DNA from 2 places in the Pseudoalteromonas sp. MMG022 genome. Region 1 is predicted to be linked to the other one. Evidence: riboswitches for the same ligand, from Rfam matches in the RefSeq annotation. Region 1 holds a riboswitch; the other holds the start of a gene.
What was found. Region 1 has a riboswitch for lysine ahead of lysC (lysine-sensitive aspartokinase 3). Riboswitches for the same ligand answer to the same signal wherever they lie in the genome.
Positions count from the first base shown of each region.

Region 2: linked by a shared signal. The riboswitch ahead of dapA (4-hydroxy-tetrahydrodipicolinate synthase) and the one ahead of lysC (lysine-sensitive aspartokinase 3) in region 1 are both predicted to bind lysine.

Region 1 covers NZ_JAKFZQ010000001.1:72,534-80,347, forward strand. Annotated here, with positions in the region: gene L1070_RS00205 (ATPase) at 1-2,150, opposite strand, end outside; gene L1070_RS00210 (hypothetical protein) at 2,147-2,698, opposite strand; gene L1070_RS00215 (hypothetical protein) at 2,685-3,959, opposite strand; gene nhaD (sodium:proton antiporter NhaD) at 4,110-5,357, shown strand; lysine riboswitch at 5,477-5,651, shown strand; gene lysC (lysine-sensitive aspartokinase 3) at 5,738-7,084, shown strand; gene L1070_RS00230 (sodium-dependent transporter) at 7,291-7,814, shown strand, end outside.
Region 2 covers NZ_JAKFZQ010000014.1:113,721-121,534, forward strand. Annotated here, with positions in the region: gene ilvG (acetolactate synthase 2 catalytic subunit) at 1-200, opposite strand, end outside; gene L1070_RS13870 (TraB/GumN family protein) at 716-1,603, shown strand; gene L1070_RS13875 (response regulator) at 1,593-3,338, opposite strand; lysine riboswitch at 3,469-3,671, shown strand; gene dapA (4-hydroxy-tetrahydrodipicolinate synthase) at 3,784-4,668, shown strand; gene L1070_RS13885 (2,3,4,5-tetrahydropyridine-2,6-dicarboxylate N-succinyltransferase) at 4,679-5,419, shown strand; gene L1070_RS13890 (PLP-dependent decarboxylase) at 5,419-6,624, shown strand; gene L1070_RS13895 (succinylglutamate desuccinylase/aspartoacylase family protein) at 6,633-7,748, shown strand.

The DNA of each region.
Region 1 (7,814 bases):
CGGCGCAATCTGTCCAAATCTTCACGCAGACCTTTGATGGTTGCTGCAACCTCAGTTAAAGCCACTCGTGCTTGACGGTCTACAGCATCACGTTCATTGTCCAGGTTATGATACGCACTGATTAGTTTGGCATATTTACTGTTTTCGTCTGTTTCATTGTCAAACTTGGTAATGCCAGCGTTATAAATGTGCAAATAGGTATTACGCACGTTTACCGCAAGGTTTCTTAGCTCATTGCATTCTTTGTTGAATTGGTGAACCACCTCAGCCAAATTATCAAAATCTAACTGCACATCGACAGGATAGGGCGCTTGTTTGCCGCTGAAGATATCCAATGTGTGATCAATACGTTCTGACTTAACCTGTCGTAAACGATCGCTTTGACGTGATAGTAAGTCTTGCTTACTTTTAATGATTGAACGTCTATCTGAAATTGACCCTGCATTACGCTGAACGTCTTGTAAATACTCATCTACTTGCTCTCGCTCCGCCGTCAGCTGTTCACGCAATAGCTCTTGTGCTTCAACCGATTGCAACATGGTTTGATATTGTTCAAAGCGTTTCAAAGCGCTTTCTAATCCCATCAACTCGTCATACAAGGCATCACGCTCTTGTTGCTTTTGCGCGACGTTTGCAGCCACTTCTCGCTGTTGTTTAAACTCAACAAGCGACTGTTGTAGAGCATCTAACTGTGCTTTGAGTTGCTCTTTATTTTCACCACTTTGCATCTGTACTGGACTGAGCTTTTTGAGCTTGATAGTCGCGCCTGGCACATTTAACTCACCACCTTTAACGTTTGCAGAGAGTTTCTCTAAAAACTCACTAAACGCCTCGTCATCGGTAATGGTGATATCCCCTTGATTTGTTGTGGCAAAAGACAGCAAATCAGGATTGAGAATACGAGAGATCTCTTCTACTTCTTTCAAAGACAGATCTTCACGCATTCGCGTAAACAGATTGAACTCGAGGTTTTTGAGTTGTAGTTTCAAGCTCTTGATCTGTTTTTGCGTTTCATTGATGCGATAGTCTAGGGTGTGAAGGCTTTGGCCTTGCGCACTGTTGATTGAAAACGACAACTGCTCATATTCTTTTTTCAACAGTTGTAAATTGGTTTTCAATGTAGCGTGATTAGTCAGCTCAAACTCTGACTTGAGGGCATGGTAATCAAGAAACCATTGCTCTATTTGCGTTTGACGGCGTTCAATGTCTCTAGATTGTTGCAAGTAAAGCTGTTGTTTTTGCTCAAAGTCATGCTTTTCTTGCTCTATATCTTCTAATTGAGCATTAAGTTCAGCCATATGTTCTTGTTGATATTGATCATACTCAACCAAGGCCACGTCAATCTTTGGCGCATACGCTGCAAGTTTACCTTTGATTGTGGCTTCGCTTTCAAGCATGGTTTCAAGTGCTGAAATAGGCTCTTGCATGGACTCAAGCGCGGCTAACTCTCTACGTGATCGATTTACTTTATCGAATGCACGTCGCCACACTTCATAAAAGTCTACCCGAGAATTTGACATATGACGTTCAAAAACTCTCAACATAAAGCGTTTTACATCGCTTGCGCCTAGCTTGTGCAGGTTTAAAATGCGGCGGAATATCTCTTTATAAATTGCTGCATCCTGAACATTGTTAAGTGGGATCATCTTAAGGTTCACGTCGCCGTCAAATGGAGTCGCACCACCTGTTAACAGCGCATTGAGCTCTTGGGCTTTAAGTTCGATTGGCTTCTTGCCTTGTGATTCAAGATGCTTGAAAAGCTTTGTATACTTTATGATGCTTTTGCCTTCGGTAAAGTCATCTAATGACAATTTGCCTGAGTAACAAAAGAACTGGTGCGCAAATCCCGCTATTTTACCAAGGCCGGCTACGCCTATCACCACATCACCATGGGGCAGGTTGGCTTCTAATAAAATATAGGATTGATCGGTTGAGAAGTAGAACTTTCTGGTTTCTTCTAAATCGTGGCCATCCCATTCGGTTAAACGTAAATCATTGATAAGCGGAAACTGCAAGGCATTGATAACGGAGCTTTTACCCGTGTTGTTTGGCGCGCAAATCGAGGCGCTTTTATCAAGCGGAATAACGCATTTTGCATAGCCTGCTGTGTTCAATAACGCTAATTTACTTAGCCCGTATAATTTACTCATACTTCATCCTCAAGGGCATCAAAACCATCTTCGTTCACTTCCATCAACGCGTCGATATAGCGATAAATGGGTGCCAAATGCATGAAACCTTGTTCAACCTCTTTGGCAAGGCCTAACCTGACCATTCTCAAATACACATCTTTACGCAAGTCTGAACCAGAGAAAATCTCTAATTGATCAAATAAATGTTTATTCAATTGCACCAGAGTTTGCATCAATTCAAGATCTGCCACTTCGTCAAATAGCGCGCGTAATGGGTCTTTGCCCTGATTCGCGTAATGTTCGATAAGAATAAACACCGTCAGCGCGATAGCGCGCGATATCTTCCCCATATTAGGTGTGCTTTCATCACTTGCGAGATAGTAAAAACCGCGCCCATCGTGCTGTAAATCATGTCCTAAGGCGCTAAAAAGTGCTTGATAGGCATCAATATTTTGATCAAGCTGTTGCCACAGCGTGGTGTCTTGTTCACTGATGTGATAACCGCCCACTAGCTTTTTATTGATAGCGTGCAGTTCTGTCAGTTCTGATAAATTAATCTGTGTCATGGTGTGTTTCTTGTACTGTACTGGCGTTGAACGGGTAAAGTGCAAAGGTGTGTTCATTAATAGTCACCTTGGCGCGTTCATTATCTTGTTGTAATTCAAAATCTTGGTCACTGACTAGCTTTTGATACAAAAACAGCATTTCGTCAGCGTCGAGGCTTGGGTATTGGGATGTTAAAAAGCCCAGCAAAGCTTGGCGTTTATTGCCATTGTCTGCAAATGTACGGGCGAATGCGGTGCGTACATCTTGATAATCTGGAATGTTCGGACTGTGATAGGCTGGCACATCTGTTTGGTCTGGTAACTGGTAATCGTCGTGCTCAAATTGGGCCAAGCTTGCCATATAAGCAACCATATGACGCTTTTGTCCAAGTGAAAAGCGTTGTATATCAGAGACAAATTCAGGTTGAACTGATGTCAGCATTCGATCAACGCCATTTTTGCGGATAAGCCCCAATACTTTAGCTGCTTGCCTTGTTATTAACGTGTTACGACGCAATTCTTCACGCAACGGCATCAACATATCAGCACTTTTACGCAAGCTTTCACGGCCGATTAGGTGCATATCTAAAATGCGTGTGCGTAACTGTTCTAACATGCGCTTGTCGTGAGCGCCTCGTCCAAACAGCTCAATGCTGTCTATTTGGTGACTAATCTGCGATTCGATAACAGCGAAGCAGGCATGAAACTGTCCGCGAATGTCGACCATTTCTAGCATGGGTTCGATGTACTCATCAAACGCTTCAATCACAGCACGATAACGTTTTTGCAAAGACAGGTTGCTGTTATCTGACTTTGCTTGTTCAACAATATTAAAAATAGCGCTTTCATTATGTTGAAATAATTTCACGATCTTACGAACTCGTTCATCCATAATGCGGCTAAAACGGCGTAATTCGCTAAAATCACCTTCGTCTCCGGCTTGCTGTAAGCGTGTTCCTAGGCGCTCTAAATCCTTAACTAAAACGGTAATTTCTTCGGCTAAACCTAAGTCTTCTTCTTGTAACAAAAAGCTGGCAAAATCAGCCACAGCTCGGTTGATCTCCAGTTGTGAAGACTTCGCCAATGGAATTATTATTTCTTGATTTAACAAGCGGTTAGTTTCTTTAAATATTCGCTCGCTGGTCCACTGAGGGTTTTTATGCTTTATGATGTTTTGAACATCTTTCAGGCTGAAATCGGTCATTTTAAACCGTTTAAAAAGCAGCTCTAACACACCCCAGTGTTCATTGAGGGTATTCAATACTTTTTTTGCTGGGATCATAACTTTCCAGTTTGTATCAATTTTGTGACATGCAGGGTAAATTAATTACTTCTAGCCGTAGCGCATAAATGTAGCAAATGCTATTCTTCGCGCCGACTTACACGTTACCTTCAAATTTATTTACTTTTACTTACAGGTTGTTTACGCAATATGGTTACGCCCATTATCCTTACCCTGATAGCGATTGCGTTCTTGCTTATCGTTATAGAGGATATCATCCATGTAAACAAGGCCAAAACTACCCTTTTTTTTGGTACTTTATGTTGGATTATCGCTTTTATCTCCCCAATTCATGGTCAAAGCCCAGAAACTGTACAACATCAGCTAGATCATAACATTCTTGAAATCGCCACTCTATGGCTTTTCTTGATGGCTGCGATGACATTTGTGGCCTATTTGAACTCCAAAGGATTTATTCAAAACATTGTACATCGCGTAATGCCAGCTCAAATCAGCGAGCGGAAACTGATGTTTTTGGTGGGGATTTCTGCTTTTGTGTTCTCGTCGATTTCTGACAATATTACCGCCACTTTGATTTCGCTGGCAGTTGTTATGTCTTTGAAATTAGACCCTAAAAAACTTATTAAGTATGCCACTTTGATTATTTTTAGTGTCAACAGTGGCGGGGTATCACTGATCACAGGGGACGTAACCACGCTGATGATATTTTTAGCGGATAAAGTAACTATTCCTGATTTGTTGTTATTGATAGCGCCAGCCCTTGTGAGCGTAATAGCACTGGCTGCTATGCTGTCGATTGGTATGAACAATACCTTAGAGTTTCAAAAAGCGGAGCTGCGTCGCATAGAAAAAACCGACATTACAATCGCGGTTATTTTTATGACGACCATTTTTGCCACTTTATTTCTGAGCGTTCAATATCAAGTGCCACCGTTACTAACATTTTTGTTTGGTCTGTCATTGATGTTCTTGGTAGCGCAGTTCCTAATGCGAAAAAAAGATGTAAACAAAAAAATTATCGATTACATTCGAGAGATTGAATATGACACCTTGCTGTTCTTTGTTGGTGTATTGCTATTAGTTGGGGCATTAAAAGAGGTGGGTGTGCTTGCAATGTTCACAGATTTGTATGTTTACATGAGCCCTGAGTATGCCAACTATCTAATGGGACTACTCTCTGCAGCGGTTGATAACGTACCACTTACAGCCGCTTTGTTAAAAGCTGATATTACCATGACCGCGCAGCAATGGTTGATGTTTACCTATGCAACGGGTGTGGGTGGTTCAATGTTGGTGATTGGCTCTGCGGCGGGTATTATCGCGATGAGTAAAGTTAAGGCGCTAACATTTATGAGCTATTTGCGCATGTCACTGTACCTGCTGATTGCTTACAGCATTGGTTATGTTGGTGCATATCTGTCTGGCCAGTTTATTTAACGTTTTTTAGGTGTCTCGATAATAAAAACTTGACACCTAGACGGCTAAAAGATATTTTTTACAAGCCCGCTCTGTGAGTGGGCTTTTATTTTGCTGTTATTCAGGTTTAATAACGCAAAATAAACAGAAGAGGTGCGATGCTTAGGTATTTAGCGGTAGGTGACGAAAGCCTGTGACTGCTTTAGAGGGAAGTACTCGCCGAGGAAAGTTGTAGTACGTCGCTGTGACTTTTCGGTTTACGAGGCTGAATCCTCGGAACTGTCACCGTTTTAATGGTGGAGAGCTTCTGGCAAAGGTCATTTCACATACTTTTTGTACCTTCAATTGCCAAGTTCTCCTTTTTGAATTGACCCATCGAAATGCGGTCACAAGGAGATATAATGAACTCGCAGTACACAGTCGCAAAGTTTGGCGGAACCAGTGTAGCCGATTATCCAGCCATGCAACGCTGTGCAAAAATCATTAAAGATGATACACAAGTACGTGTTGTGGCAGTCAGTGCCAGTGCTGGTGTAACCAATCATCTTGTTACACTTACGCAGCAAAAAGCCGATGAGCAACAGCGTTTAGAGCTCGTGCAAGCCGTACTTGATATTCAAGATGCGATTTTAGCAGAGCTGTCGCTAGATGCTGATCTTGCACAAGGGTTTGAGCAAACCATCACGGAATTTAAAACGTTGGCGGCATTACCAGCACTCAGCGCACAACAATGTGACGAAATGCTGAGTTTTGGAGAGCGTTTATCTTCATATCTGTTCACACAGGTGTTGAGAAATTTAGGTGTTTCAGCGCAGCGTTTTGACGTGCGAAAAGTACTTAAAACAGACAATCGCTTTGGTAAGGCAACGCCTGATATTGCTGCTACTGCGGTTGCTGCGCATAAACACTTAATGCCATTGCTTGGTGAGCATGTTTCCGTCACGCAAGGTTTTATCGGTAGTGACCAATATGGGCAAACAACAACGCTTGGCAGAGGGGGATCGGATTACAGTGCAGCCTTACTCGCAGAAGCTATAAAAGCCAAAAGTGTGCACATATGGACCGATGTAGTGGGGATATTTAGTACCGATCCGAGACTATGTAACAAGGCAACACCGATCGCCCGATTAAGCTTTGATGAAGCCGCTGAAATGGCAACGTTCGGTGCGAAAGTATTGCACCCAGCTACGATATTGCCTGCGAGTCGAAGTGGTATTTCGGTGTTTGTGGGTTCTAGTCGAGACCCTCAAGCGGGCGGTACATGGATTGAAAAAGAAAAGTCTAGTGCGCCGGGCATTCGCGCTGTAACTCAGCGAAAAAACCAAATACTGTTGACCTTAAAGAGCCCTGAAATGCTACTCGCGAGCGGCTTTTTAGCGCGTATATTTACAATTTTAAGTGCATATAACATCTCTGTTGACTTAGTTACAACGTCAGAGATCAGTGTTGCGATTACGCTTGATAATGCCCAAAACGCATCGCGCCCTGAGCTGGACCAGGCGTGTTTGGAAGAACTCAGTGAGTTTTGCCACGTAACGGTTGAAAATAATCTGACGCTTGTTGCGCTGATTGGGTCTGAAATTCAGCTAAAGCAGCATGAAATAAACCTAATGCAAGTGTTATCCGATTTCAATATACGTTTGATCTGTCACGGTGCAAGTAAACACAACTTGTGTTTTCTAGTTGAGCAACCCCATTCAGATCATGTCGTGCAATCTATTCACGCAAGGTTATTAGAGACGGCGTAAATAACTCACACTATGGCAATCATATGGTTGCCATAGCTGGTATTTGTTATTTGTCACATTGAGTAAGTATCAACGCTTTATTAATCAGACCATTAGCTACTTTGACAGGGCATAATTAAAGTGCTGATCTGGACCTATTATATTCGCATTTTTTAACAACTTGAGTATAATCGGCCCCCTAAAACAATAACTAAATTAGACTTTCTATGGCTCAATTGCGAGATGGTTTTCAAAGCCGAATTGGCTTTGTACTCGCTGCGGCAGGTGCTGCGGTAGGACTAGGTAATATATGGGGATTTCCCACACAAGCGGCGAACCACGGCGGTGGGGCGTTCTTACTTGTTTACTTTATTGTTATTTTTTTGTTAGCGCTTCCCGCGCTTTACACTGAACTCTATCTTGGCCATCAGGCACAATCCAACCCTGTTAATGCACTGCGTCAAGCTTGGCAAGAAAAGGCCCCTAAAGTAGGCGCTGCGGCCGGCTATCTTGGTCTGAGTGGTGCGATTGTGATGCTTAGCTTTTACTCAATTGTTGCAGGTTGGATGCTAGCCTATTCACTAGAGCCTATTAGCAGAGCAATGGGCTTTGAACAAATAAGTGCATTTTTGCAGGGTGATTCGACGGCACGCAATTTAATTTTTACACCACTGATGCTACTACTAACTGCCAGCATTATTCTCAAAGGTGTTAAATCTGGTATAGAAGCTTGGTCACGGCGCTTGATGCC
Region 2 (7,814 bases), on a different contig from region 1:
CACACACCTAATTTACCCGTGCTACGCGCATATCCAACCGCCGCAAAACCTGCGCCTTGTTCGTGACGCGTCAAATAATGCTTTACAGGCGCGCCATACAAAGCGTCGTAAATAGGCATAATCGCGCCACCTGGATAGCCGAATACCTCTTTTACGCCTTGTTTGGCTAATAAATCTATGAGTAGTTGTGCGCCTGTCATTGTTTTCCCCATTCCCATTGCTTGCGTTTGTTAACTAAATTTTTGCCCTAAAAACAAAAAACCCCCCGAACTTTTCAGTGCGGGGGGTTCTTACTAATACTTTTCTTACAGCACTAGCTCGCCCCCGCGGTAATAATAATCACCACGTTGATAATCACGACTAGAGTAAGTGCTGTGTTTAGCATTCTTTGTATCACCAATTAAAATTTTTTGTTGTCTGGCTTCGTTACTTCACGCCAGCCCTGTTCCTTTTTCTATTAGTAACCCGCTGGAACCATTAAGTCAACCATAAATATTATGCCAAATGCAAAGTCAAAACCCTTAAATAAGAAAAATAAATTCCATTTAATTAATAAAACAAAATAAACTATCCCCTCATATAATTAATTATTCAAATGTTAATTGTTAATACAGCTTTTACAACAGAGCTAATTTCATAAAAATACACATGAATTTTTTATGAGTTGGTACATATGTGCTTAAAATGGTAGAACTCAAATTATTTAAGGACTGCTATGAAATTTTTATTTCTGCGAACTTGTGTCGGAATCTTACTATTTACCACACTGCTCTTTAGCCCATTAGGCCATGTCGCTCCTGCATTATTCAAGGTTGAAAAAAACGGTGTTAGCTCTTACTTGCTGGGCACGGTGCATGTGGGTACACCAAAAATGGAGGGCTTGCCGCAGTATGTCACTCAGGCTATCAACAACAGTACACAAGTGGTTGTTGAGGTCGATCTCACCCAATTATCTGCTGCCCAAATTCAAAAACGTTCAGCGCCTTTCATGCAATTACCAGCGGATAAAACACTGGCTTCTGAAGTCAGCAAAAAAACCTATCAAACACTTAAAAACTATTTCGGCAACGCAGGCGTTGATATCACCCTATTTAACCAATATCGTCCTTGGGCTGTCATGGTATCCATGCTTCAGCTTGAATACCAAAGGTTAGGTTTTAGCGAGCAATATGGCATCGATAAACAAGTGCTCGCGTATGCCAAAAAGGCGGACAAAAAAGTCGTTAGCTTGGAAACGTTAGAGCAACAGCTGGCCATGCTGAGCGCGTTGGGGCAATCGGGCGATGCGATGTTCGCTGAGACTTTCAAACACTTAGGTGATGTGGAATATTACTTTGTAGACCTAGTTGATGCATGGGCCACAGGAGATATGGCTAAGCTAACAAGTTACTACCATCTTAGCTTCGATGATTCACAATATGGTCAGTATTCTGAACAAGTTATGTTGATAGACCGAAATAACCAATGGATGAAAACACTCGCGCCATTACTGTCAGAACGCGCTACGTTCATTGCAGTTGGAGCACTACATTTGCCCGAACAACATGGGTTAATTAAACAGCTCAAACAACAGGGTTTCAAAGTGACACGTATCACTGCGTAACAACACCTAGTTCTTTGAGTACAGTAATAAGCTCAGCTTGTTGCAGTGGTTTAATCACGCAGGCATCTCCGCCTAAGGCTATCGCCCGTGATAAATCCTGCTGCTCATCGTTAGCCGTGACCACAATGACAGTGGTGCTCAGGTTGAGGAGATTTCTTATTTTCTCTATTGCCTCATAACCATCCATATGAGGCATATTTAAATCCATGAAAATAACATCAAACGCTTGTGTTTCAAGCACCTGCAGCGCCGCTTTACCATGTTCAACATGCGCCACATCAAAGCCTAAGGTTTTGAGCTGTTTAGTGATCACCACAGCATTAATAACATTGTCCTCAACCAGCAAGGCTTTTTTTCCTGACACATCCAGCGTTTGCACCGTTTCTTTGCCGTCTAAGACCGTGACTGGAATGGTAAAGCTGATACAGGCTCCTCCTTGCGGCACATTTGAAAAGTTTAACTTTCCTGACATCGCATTGACCAACCACTGACAGCGTACCAAGCCTAGCTGCATGCCCTGAAAGTGATTATTTTTGTCATCGTGTACGCTCATCGAGTCGATAAGCTCAGTAGGCAACCCCTGGCCTTGATCGCTGACTTGTATCGTTAAGCTACTTTGAGCATCTTGGGTGTGCAATTGCGTGGTGAGTGTTATTGTGCCTGAATCACTGAACTTTATTGCATTATCAATGAGCTGAGAACACACCCAAGCCATATGCTGATGGTCACACAATATACTTTTGTGTTCGTTTTCCGTCATTTGTACCTGCAACATTAGGCCCTTCCTCTGAGCTGCAAAGCGATAAGGCGCAACAACCGTTTCAATCATGGTTGGCAAATCCGCACGACTGATTTGAATACTCACTTTATCATTAGCCCAGCGACTAAAGTCATGCATTTCGTTGATGAGTATATTCAATTGATTAGCCGAGGTAATCGCTTGTTCAAGGTGGGCTGCTTGATGCTCCTTGCGAAAAAGCTCAAGGTATCCCAAAATCGACTGTAACGGCGTACGTAACTCATGGCTGGCTCGCGCTAAAAATCGCGACTTCATATTCAAGGCCTGCTGCGTCTGTTTTTTTTGGCTTTCCAGCTCACGAATGCCTGTAAGAACTTGTATTTCCATGGGTCGAAAAATTAACTTAACTTCGAGTATCAACAACACCATGGCAAGCAGCCATATCCCCCCTTCAACATAACGAAGTATTATGATGCCGCGATTCGCTTGTGCTTCGAATAGCTGAACTGCACCGTCTAGGTCAATTAACAGGCTTTGTGACAACTGGTAAAGGTCATCTAACTCAATACGATCCGTGAGCTGCAAATTACGTACTCGGGAGATGAAATCTCTGCTGCGTAGATCCAACTGCACGGGTGATGAAAAATACCACTGATTGAGCTCAGACGAAAAAAAACCATTGCCTTGTTCACTTTTCGATATTAAGAAATCGTGATTGGCAGCAAACCTATCAATGCTACTTTGTAGCTGACTATAAACCTCCTGAAACGCCTGCGGTTCATTATTTAAGTTTGTCAGCCGTTGAGCGTGAAGCAGCACTTTTTGAGACAGCATACGCTGCATGCCTGCAATGTTGACAACCGTTGCATCTTGTTGTTTATCATACAATAAATATTGCATAAACCCCGTTGCCATAGAAACCAACAGGGCCATAGCCAACACGGCTAAGAAATAGCGGGCGCGGATCGCTTTTATCAATTTCAACATAGCTCTCATTCATTATCCTTCACCATGACAGTGTAGTCCAAATTGCTCTGATTGGTGTTTAGCCACTTGACACCTAGATGGCTAAAATGTTTCAATGCGCGCTCACCCTATTTTGCACTCAAGGCTAATGCCTTAAGTGAGGGCTGGAAGAGGTGCGTTATTCAGGTAGCTGTGTCGAGGAGAGCAAACTCCCATGACACACAGTGAGGGGGAACTAACGCCGAGAAGTTAATTGTTTTGCTAGCGATTAATTTCGGGCGACTGGGCTGAATCCCAGCGACTGTCACCAATTGTTTTGCGTTACAGCAAAATAAATATGTTTGGTGGAGAGCTTCTGGTCTTAAAATAATAAGGCCATTTGCCTTGTCATTTTTAAGTCCATTGCTCTTCGAATTTTAACTGTTCGAAGTTTGGACTCTTGCCTTACTCCGAACACGATATAAGTTCGGTAGAGATGAAATCACAATTTGATTTATCCAATTATCCGTTGTGGACTGCTTTGGTTACGCCCTTTGATGCAGACGATAACGTTGACTACAACACGCTTGAACAGCTCGTTAACGAGCAACAACAAGCCAATAATGGCATTCTGATCCTCGGTAGTACTGGCGAAGGACTGGCGCTGGATAAGCATGAGCAACGCGCCATTGTCGAGTATGTGAGCGCGCTCGCCCCAACTGTGCCATTAATGGTTGCCGTCGGTGGGTTTAACTTGCAAGAGCAACTGGCGTGGATAGAATTTTGCAATACGCTTGCCATTGATGCCTATCTGCTTGGCTCGCCTGTGTACGCCAAACCGGGCGATGTCGGCCAAACACAATGGTTTGATGCGTTGCTCAGCAAAGCACAAAAACCATGTATGCTGTATAACGTGCCAGGTCGCAGCGCGGTTTCAATTACGCCTCAGGTACTAAAAAACCTGCAACATCATGATAATTTCTGGGCCATAAAAGAGGCCAGTGGTGACATTGCCACCTTCGAAGCATTTCGCAATGCCGCACCAAATATTGCCATCTACAGCGGTGACGATGGACTGATGCCCTACTTTGCTCAAGCGGGTGCCGCAGGGCTCGTTTCGGTTGCCGCCAATGCATGGCCAGAACAAACAGCAGAGTTTGTCCGCCGCTCACTTGCGGGCACCTTTCCTAACTTATTTACCACTTGGACAAGCGCGGTCAACAGCCTGTTTAGCGTGGCCAACCCCATTCCTGTGAAGGTGCTAATGCACGCTCAAGGTAAGCTGGCTACACCTCATCTTCGTCCACCCCTGACGCATCTTGAACTGCCATGTACGCAGGCACTTCACAGCGCAAACGACTCAATTTTATCTTGGAATTAAGGCAACTATTATGAGCTGGTTAGAGCTATTAAATAACTTAGAAAACGGCACCGTGCGTGCAGCAACACAAGACGAACAAGGGCAATGGCATGCCAATGTTGAAGTAAAACAAGGCATCTTAGAAGCATTTAGAAATGGTACTAACACCGAGTTTCCCGGTGGCTTTGTTGATAAACATAACCTTGCACCGCAAGGCTTTGCCGCTGACGCTGGCGTACGTATGGTGCCGGGGGGCTCAAGCGTGCGCCGTGGTGCTTATGTGGCACCAGGCACCATCATCATGCCACCTGCGTACGTCAACATCGGTGCTTATATCGATGAAGGTACCATGGTTGATAGCCATGCCTTAGTAGGCTCATGTGCACAGGTTGGTAAAAACGTGCATTTAAGTGCTGCGGTGCAATTAGGTGGTGTGCTCGAACCAATTGGCGCAAGCCCTGTGGTGATTGAAGATGACGCTTTTATCGGTGCCGGTTGCGTGTTGGTAGAAGGGGTCGTCGTTAAAAAAGGTGCGGTACTGGCACCGGGCGTGCGTTTGTCCGCAACTATCCCAGTGTATGACTGCATCAATGAGCGCGTACTGGACAAAGGTGAAGCCATTCCCCAAAACGCCATTGTGATCCCAGGCTCGCGCCCTTCTTCAAGTGCATGGGGCCGCGAACAGGGTTTGAGTATGTCATGTGCGTTAATCGTTAAATACCGTGATGAACAAAGTGATGCGTCATTAGAACTGGAAGAGGTCTTACGATAATGCCGTTTTTGAGCACCGCACATCGTCAAGTGATCGAACAGATTGTTCAATCTGAGCATACACCTTTTTTTGTGTACGACTTAGATGGGTTGTTGTCTCACCTCAAACCATTGACCGAACAGTCAGTGGTTAAGCTGTGGTATGCAGTCAAGGCGAATCCGCTTTCTAAAGTTATCCAAACGCTAGACCAAGCAGGTTTTGATTTTGATGTGGCAAGCAGCGGTGAACTTGATCAAGTAATCAGACAAGGTGTCTGCCCATCGCGAGTGCTCAATACCGGACCTGCCAAGTCTAAACGTCAGATCCAGCATTTTTTATCACAAGGCGTACGTACCTTCGTGGCCGAGAGCCACAATCAGGTGCACTGGCTTAATCAGCTAGCTTGCGAGCATAACGTGCAACTACGTGTACTTTTACGAGTGCAGTTACGCTGGCCTGATGGTGAGAAAAATCCGCTCGGTGGCGATAGCCTAACGCCATTTGGCTTAGGTACGCAGCAGTGGCAATCATTAGACATCACAGCATTTAGCGCACTGGAATTTATCGGTCTGCATATTTTTCAGTGGGGCAACATGCTCAGTACGGAAAAACTAACCGAACTTTGGTCACAAATGGTGCCGCCATTGTTGGCTTTGGCTGATAATTTAGGGTTTGCGCTCCAAGTGCTAGATTTGGGCGGTGGTTTGGGTATTCCCTACGTCGAACAAGATGCCAAATTAGCTTGGCCCGAGCTACTGGATGCATTGGCCAGCATCAAAGCTACATCCGGTGTGAAAGAACTTTGGATGGAGCTTGGTCGCTTTGCAGTGGGCGAATATGGCCATTACGCTAACCCTGTGGTGGAGCAAAAACAAAACTATGGTGAACAACAGCTCATTGTAGCCGGTGGTATCAATCATATTTTGCGCCCTGCGGTAACCAATCAAGCCTTTCCGTGCGAACTGCTTAGAACATCCACAGCACCTGAGCAAAGTTATCTCATTCATGGGCCACTTTGTACCGCGCTGGATCACCTAGGCCGCCACACATTACCACAAGACATCGATGAAAATGACTGGTTGGTATTTAGTCAATGTGGCGCTTATGGCTTCACAGAAAGTATGCCTTACTTTCTGTGTCACGAGTTACCTGCTGAGTATGTGATTGAACATGGCAAAGTCCAATGTGTTCGCCACTCACTTGCTGCCAGTGAGTATTTAAGGTAGACGTCAAGATGAATCAAATAAGCCAAGAAAATATTCAAGTAGGCGAAATTGCCAACGGCCTGCCCTTAACCATTCCCGTATATCGAATGACGGGCAATGGTAGTGGCCCAAAGGTCTATATTCAAGCCAATATGCACGGTGCAGAAGTACAAGGTAATGCGGTTATTTACCAGTTATTAGAGCAACTTAAGCAACTAACGCTGGCAAGTGATATCACCTTGGTTCCCTACGCTAACCCCATTGGTTGTAACCAAAAATCAGGGGAGTTTACACTTGGACGTTTCGATCCTATCACGGGCACGAACTGGAACCGAATGTACCATGACCACAGTGCTTTAGTGAGTGAGTTTGTTGACACGCATTTGCATGACTCTCTGGACGAGATAAAGCAGCAGTTTCGCGCGCTGCTTGTTGGTCAAACACAAGCTTTGTTGGATAGACCTGCACACAGCATTAATACCGGTCAACGCATCGCGCTCAACCTACAACGCCTTGCTCACGACGCGGATATTGTACTGGACTTACACACCGGCCCTATTTCAGCCAAACATTTATATTGCCCTGAATATGCCAAAGCCAGTGCCAGCTATTTTGATATTGAGCATGTTTTGTTGATCCCCGATGAGTTTGGTGGTGCGCTGGATGAAGCAAGCTTTTGTCCATGGTGGTCTTTGCAACAAGCCTTTGCCGCAAGCGGGAGAGACCTGCCCGTCATGGTTGAAGCCTTTACCGTGGAATTGGGCTCTCAAGAGAAAATAGACTTGGCTGAGGCCAAGTTAGATGCACAAAGCATCTTGAGCTATCTCACCCACAAAGAGGTACTGCTCAATTCACCCTACCAACCAGCCAATATCACCCGTTATGGCTGTATGCTTAAAGATTACGTGGCTTATTACGCCCCGATGGGTGGCATGGTGGAATATACAGCCCACTTGGGTGCACATGTAAAAGCAGGTGAGACCATCGCTCATATTCTCAGAATGGAGCGTTATTTGGCTGAGCAACCACTGCAACCTGTGCACATTGAGCAAGATGCCATCGCGATACTGCACTTTGCGTCCGCTTCGGTCAATCAGGGCACCGAACTGTACAAGTTCTTTACTAACTATTTTGAATTGAATTAATCGTTAAAATTGCGTGAGAGTAAGCGGGCTTTGGCAAGCTTACTAAGGTAAGGCGGCATTCGCCGC